Regions from separate parts of the Clostridium sp. JNZ J1-5 genome, predicted to be linked through region 2. Evidence: a T-box and tRNA genes for the amino acid it is inferred to sense, from the RefSeq annotation. Region 2 holds a T-box; the other holds one or more tRNA genes.
What was found. A T-box is a leader RNA that pairs with one kind of tRNA and senses whether it is charged. The one in region 2 lies ahead of proS (proline--tRNA ligase), so its partner is inferred to be a tRNA-Pro.
Positions count from the first base shown of each region.

Region 1: it encodes a tRNA-Pro, which carries the amino acid that the T-box ahead of proS (proline--tRNA ligase) is inferred to sense. The anticodon was not compared.

Region 1 is NZ_CM132773.1:1,787,977-1,791,408, reverse strand. Features, by position in the region: gene ACWW38_RS08655 (phosphatase PAP2 family protein) at 1-62, opposite strand, end outside; gene ACWW38_RS08650 ([Fe-Fe] hydrogenase large subunit C-terminal domain-containing protein) at 234-1,580, opposite strand; tRNA gene ACWW38_RS08645 (tRNA-Pro) at 1,671-1,746, opposite strand; gene ACWW38_RS08640 (hypothetical protein) at 1,813-2,019, opposite strand; gene ACWW38_RS08635 (hypothetical protein) at 2,204-2,521, opposite strand; gene murC (UDP-N-acetylmuramate--L-alanine ligase) at 2,773-3,432, opposite strand, start outside.
Region 2 is NZ_CM132773.1:2,871,295-2,874,726, reverse strand. Features, by position in the region: gene ACWW38_RS13835 (DUF2812 domain-containing protein) at 1-422, opposite strand, end outside; gene ACWW38_RS13830 (PadR family transcriptional regulator) at 415-765, opposite strand; T-box leader at 994-1,203, shown strand; gene proS (proline--tRNA ligase) at 1,467-2,903, shown strand.

The sequences.
Region 1 (3,432 bases), 1.1 Mb from region 2:
GTATTAACTAATTTTAATAATGTTCGATCTCTATCGAGAATTTTCTTTAGTATAGTATTCAAAATGGTACCCCCTCAAAAAGCATCAATACAATTTTAACATATTTACTTAACGTATTATAGTACACATAATTTGGTTTTCATATTAATTCTATAAGGCAAGTTTTAATAATACTTTAAGTAAATGTTAAATTCTAAGTTTTAATTTAGAGGGGGGTTAAGGAGAAGATCATATTAAAAATCTCTAAGGAAAATTTTAATTTTCTCTTTATTATTGAAATCTTCTGTGGAGTTTAAGTCTAGCTTTTTTAGAATATCTTTCATCCATTTATTATCTAGGGAAACCGAAATCTCTGAGTCTTCAGCGAATTTATCTAGAAAGTCCTTTCCCATTTCCTTTGGAATAATTACTTTAGGGCCACCAACACATCCTCCAACGCATCCCATACCCTCAATAAAATTTGCATCTAATTCTTTATTTTTTAGTTTCGTTAGAATTTCTCGGCAATCCTTTACGCCATTTCCTTGAATGACCTTTAATACTTTAGCTTTTTCGGGAAATAAGTTTTCGATAGCTTCAGAAATCGCTATTGAAACGCCACCAGTACGGCCATAAAGTCTACCTTCTCTAGAAGCATATTCGGTGGCTAAGTCTTCTTCCATCTCACTAGGATGTACTTCAAGAGCATCAAAAATATCTTTAAGCTCTTGATAGGTAAGTACATAATCTATAACACCTATTAAATCCTCTTCTTTGGCTTCTGATTTTTTAGCAATACAAGGGCCGATAAAAACAACTTTACAATTAGGATTTAGTCGCTTTAGCACTTTGCCTGCTGCTATCATAGGGGATACAGAAGGAGAGAGATATGGAAGTAAATCACTAAATAACTTCTTTAACATACCTATCCACATGGGGCAGCAGCAAGAAGTTATCATAAAATCGTCTACACTATTTACTAGATGATCAAATTCTATTGCTTCTTTTATTGTTAACATATCTGCAAAAAAAGCTACTTCTACCATATCTGCAAAACCAATTTTTTTAAAAGCAGATCTAAGCTGATCTATAGTTACATCATCTCCAAATTGGCCAATAATTGAAGGAGCTACCGCAGCGATTATCATATTTTCCTTATTGAGTAAGTCTATGAGAGGAATAAATTCAACCTTGTCTAATATGCTGCCAGTAGGACAACCATCTACGCAAAAGCCACAATCTGTACACCTATCAAGAGATAAATAAGTTTTTTTTGTATTTTCATCTACTAATACAGCGTCAAAGGGACAGGATTTTTGGCACATGGTTTTACCGCTTTTATCTGCACAATCCATAGAACAATCATTAATTTTATGAACTATTTTATGACGTATTTCATAGCTTGCAATAGCTTTCTTTAAATTTTGTATAAAGTTATCATCATATTTTATATCAACTCCACAAAGGAAAGAAATGATTTTACCTAAATGTTCTTTTTTTGAACTTTCCCCAGAGAGCAAATTTAGTACAGTTTCTTCAAAAGTGTTATCATAATATGATTTTACTAATGTTTTGAATAAAGCATCGTAATTATTATTCATTGAGCAGTCTCCTTTTTTTAGAATTATTTTTTACGATGCATTCAAGTTATATACCAAAAAACAAAAAAAGAGTTGTTCAAAACAACTCTCTGGTCGGGGTAGCAGGGCTCGAACCCGCGGCCTCATGGTCCCAAACCACGCGCGCTACCATCTGCGCTATACCCCGTCAACGAATAATATTATATAATGCTAGTATAAAAAAGTCAATATAGTAGTTATATTATTTTTTAGCTTAAGAAGCTTTAATAAGAATAAAAACATTACATGATATATTTAGAAACCAAGTTATAATAAATAGAATGCAAACCTTAGACAGGACATTTCTTAACAAATATGATTTAGATATTGTAACTATTATAAATAATAGTACACAAGCTAATGTGCCGATAATGTTCATTCCTAAAAGTATGTTAGCAATTATAGTTATTATATCAAGCATTTTTAGTTCTCCTCATCTCAAGTTTCTTATAAAGAGAAAGATTTTTGTAAGTAGAAAAAATGTCATACAATTTATTGTTATAATTAAAATGGTATATAAATAAATTATATACCATAATAAAGTGTTATGGTATATAATCTTTCAATTTAAGTATATTATTTTCAACAATTTAGTAATGATTGAGTTAAATGTTTTTTTCTTTCTTATCACCTGTACCACGGGTTGGAACTAATGAAATTATAAAACCAACAAAAATAGAAACTAGAGATGGGGCTATTACATTGAGATAAACTATGTAACGTGTTTTGTAAAGAATTAAAGCACTAAGCCCTGTTATCAATAAAGTTATAATAAATGCATATATTACGAATTTTGCGAAAGAGCTTAGGTATTTTTCATATATCCTATGCCTAGTAGGACCACTTATTACAGATCTAAATATATAATATGAAACAAATATTAGAACAACATCTATTAATGCAGAAACTAAAAATGTATACATAATAACATCCGCCTCCTAAAAGTATATCATTAATATTTTTGCCCTATTTTCAATTTTTTACACTTTAATTTTATTAATATCTTAAAGTATTACGTGAAAATATTATTACCAAATAATTTTAATGTAGTAAAACTGAGATTAATTTAGAGGCGTTTTAATAGTAATAATTTTTAGAATGAAATTTAGAATAAAAATATAAAAAAATAGAAGAAGATATATAATTGCTTTTTGCAATTATATATCTTCTTCTATTAAACTGCGTTATTTAAAAACATTTCTCCAACTTTATATACATCTCCAGCTCCAACTGTAATAAGTAAGTCTCCATCCCTTAGTTCAGTTTGCAAAAACTTTGTTATGTCATTAAAGCTGTGGAAATTTTTACAGTCAACACCTTTTTCTCTTATCTTAGTTCCTAATGCATCAGAACTTACAATCCCTAAATCTTTTTCTCTTGCTGCATAAATATCTGCTAACAATAAGGTATCTGCATTAGAGAAGGAATCGACAAATTCATTAAATAAAGTTATAGTTCTAGAATAAGTGTGAGGTTGAAACACACAGAAAATTCTTTTATGAGGGAAATTTTTGGCGGCATTCAATGCTGCCTTAATTTCTGTAGGATGATGAGCGTAATCATCTATTACAGTAATACCATTGGTTTTACCTTTAAATTCAAAACGTCTGTGAGTTCCGTGAAATGTAGAAAGTCCATTTAGTATATACTCTTTGTCTATATTTAGTGCTAAGGAACCACCTATACTTGCTAAAGAGTTAAGAATATTATGATCTCCAGGAACATTTAGTGTTAAAGTGAATAGCTTATCTTCCTTATTATATACATCGAAAGTTGGGCATCCATTATTATAAACAATGTTTTTGGCTCTTATATGGCCATTGTTAATTCCAAA
Region 2 (3,432 bases):
CCATAAACTGGATTGAGCGTAAAATTTAAAAATGCAGGCACCTCACATGCTGCTACTATCTTCAAAGTTTTTAAATATCCCCTATATTTTTCAATTTTAGAGTTGTTGTCTGTATAAATATCCTGAATATCTGCCTTTTCTTTTTCTATTCTAAAATAGTGCCAACCTGCAAATTGGCCTACATGTTCCCAGCCGGCATCTTCAAATATATTTAAATACTCATCTATATCAGTATTTTTAGTTGATTTGTAGTCTATTTTATAAATGTATTTCTTTGGCTCTCCTACCTGAAATACATAATAAAGTAGGTTATACCTTACAAAATGTAGTCCCTGTTTTGATAGCTTTTCAAGCCATCTTTCTTCTTTTTCATCTTCCCATCCAAAAAAAATACCAGGTAATCTTTTATATTTTTTAATCATTCTCAACCCCCCCAATTTTATTAACTACTTCTTTACTGCACTCTACCAAGTCTGAAAGTCTTCTATACTCTTGGATAACTACTTCTTTCCCTATATCAGTTAACACGTAGGTTTTTCTTCTATCATCCTCTAAACTTTTACTTTTCGCTCTAACTATCAGCTCTTCTTTTAAAAGCTTATTTATTGCACCATAAAGAGTTCCTGGTCCTATTTTTACCTTTCCTTTGCTTATCTCTTCCACATTTTGCATTATGCCATATCCATGCAATGGTTCAATTAATGATATTAATATATAATAGGTTGACTCCGTTAATGGAAGATATTTTCTAGCATGATCTTGAATCTTCAAAATGAAAACCCCCTTTTAGTATAGTAACAAGATACTATATGGATTAGTTTTATATCGTTGCACGATATATCATGCAACGATATATTAAACTACTATTTACCAATAGTCAACTATATCTAAGGTAAAAATTTCGACAAACACAATAGAATAGTTTATAATTAACCTGAAAACCCCTTGACATATTGCTAATTAATTTTTATCATATTAATTATAATTCAATAGTTTATGACTATGATGAGGAATAGTAGAAATTAATCTTTTTTAAAGAGAGGGAGCCATTGGTGAGAGGCATCTAAAAGGATAATTTTGAACCAGCCTTTGAGTTCTGTACCGAAATAATAGTAGGCTACAGCGGTTTTTACCGTTATTAAGATGAGTGAATATATTTATATATATTAACTAGGGTGGTACCACCGGAAGCCGGTCCCTTTTTGGGATTAGGGCTTTTTTATTTTGTGAAATATTAGAAAAATGCTGAGCACTTTTCTACTTTACTAGTCGCTACTCTCTAATCACTAGGTTGTAGCAATAAGAGTTAGTTTCTAAGTTATAAGGGTTTAACCACTATATTAATGCTAACTCTGTATTTCAGCGATTTCCTCTAATTTTTTAGAGATTAGCCACTAGAGACTAGCGATTTCTTTTAATCTTAAACCTTGAAGATTACTACCTAAAATAATAAGGAGGAAATTAAAATGGGAAAACAGAAAAAATTTGTTGAAGCTATAACTGCAATGGATGTAGATTTTGCTCAATGGTATACTGACATTGTAAAAAAGGCTGAACTTGTTGACTATTCAAGCGTTAGGGGATGTATGATAATTCGTCCTTATGGATACGCCATCTGGGAAAATATTCAAAAATATCTTGATACAAAATTCAAAGAAACAGGACATGAAAATGTATATATGCCAATGTTCATACCTGAAGGTTTACTTCAAAAAGAAAAAGATCACGTTGAAGGCTTTGCCCCAGAAGTTGCTTGGGTAACTCACGGTGGAACTGAAGAACTTGCTGAAAGACTATGCGTTCGTCCAACTTCTGAAACATTATTCTGTGATCACTATGCAAAAATAATTCAATCTTATAATGATCTTCCAAAAAAATATAATCAATGGTGTTCTGTTGTAAGATGGGAAAAAACAACTCGTCCATTCTTAAGAACAACTGAATTCCTATGGCAAGAAGGTCATACTGCACATGCAACTGCCGAAGAATCAGAAAAAGAAACTATAGATATGCTAAACGTATATGCAGACTTCTGTGAAAATGTTTTAGCTATACCTGTTGTAAAAGGGCAAAAAACAGAAAAAGAAAAATTTGCTGGTGCAAAGGCAACTTACACAATAGAAAGCCTAATGCATGATGGTAAAGCACTTCAAAGTGGTACTTCCCACAATTTTGGAGATAATTTTGCAAAGGCATTTGAAATTCAATATACTGATAAAAACAGTCAACTTCAATATGTTCATCAAACTTCTTGGGGTATGACTACTAGAATTATAGGAGCAATTATAATGGTACATGGTGATGACAGCGGCCTTAAGCTTCCACCAAAAATAGCTCCAACTCAAGTTATAATTGTACCAATTGCTCAACACAAAGAGGGAGTTTTAGATAAGGCTAACGAACTTAAAGCTAAAATCTCTAAATTTGCTAGAGTTAATCTCGATTCTAGTGATAAGATGCCAGGCTGGAAGTTTAATGAATACGAAATGAAAGGTATTCCAGTTCGTCTTGAAGTAGGACCAAAGGATATTGAAAACAACCAAGTTGTACTTGTTAGAAGAGATACAAGAGAAAAGCTTATTGTTTCTATGGATGATCTTGAAACTGCTATACCAAAACTTTTAGATGACATACATAACTCAATGTATGAGCATGCTAAAAACCATAGAGAAGAAAAAACTTATACTGCAGCTACCTTAGAAGAGTTTAAAGAAATAGCAGATGATAAACCTGGTTTTATAAAAGCTATGTGGTGTGGAGATAAGGCTTGTGAAGAAAAATTAAAAGAAGTTATAGGTGTAACTTCTAGATGTATTCCTTTTGAACAAGAAAAAATCTCTGATAAATGTATCTGCTGTGGAAAAGAAGCAAAACACATGGTTTACTGGGGAAAAGCTTATTAATTTTGATCCACAATATAAGTATAGTGCAGCAAAATAGCGGCATGTAAGATTACTTGGCTAACGCATATATGTATCATTGAGAAACCTTAAGTACTACTAGTTATTCCTTCAAAGTTTCTTCAATTGACACATATATGCTAGCCAGTAATCTTACATGCCTTAATTAGTTGCACCTAGTAATTACTATAGTAAATACTGAAATGACTTCAAAAATCAAAATGATAATTTTGCATGGCGTAGCCACACTGTAAATTCACTAAGTATATATTGTTAAAGATAGCTAAAAAACTACCTTTTTTTAACAAAACACTTTCTTGATTTAAAATAAATAACTGTCGAAAATACTATACCGATTAAAGACGCAATTATATCATTATTATCCCATGACCCCAACTTGAAAACAACATGCATATATTCTATTAGTGAAAAAAACATAATATTGAGTGCATTGATTAACCATATAAACATCAGTTTATTGATTGAATCGATACCTTTTAAAAAAGGTACTATATAGAATATACCCATTAAA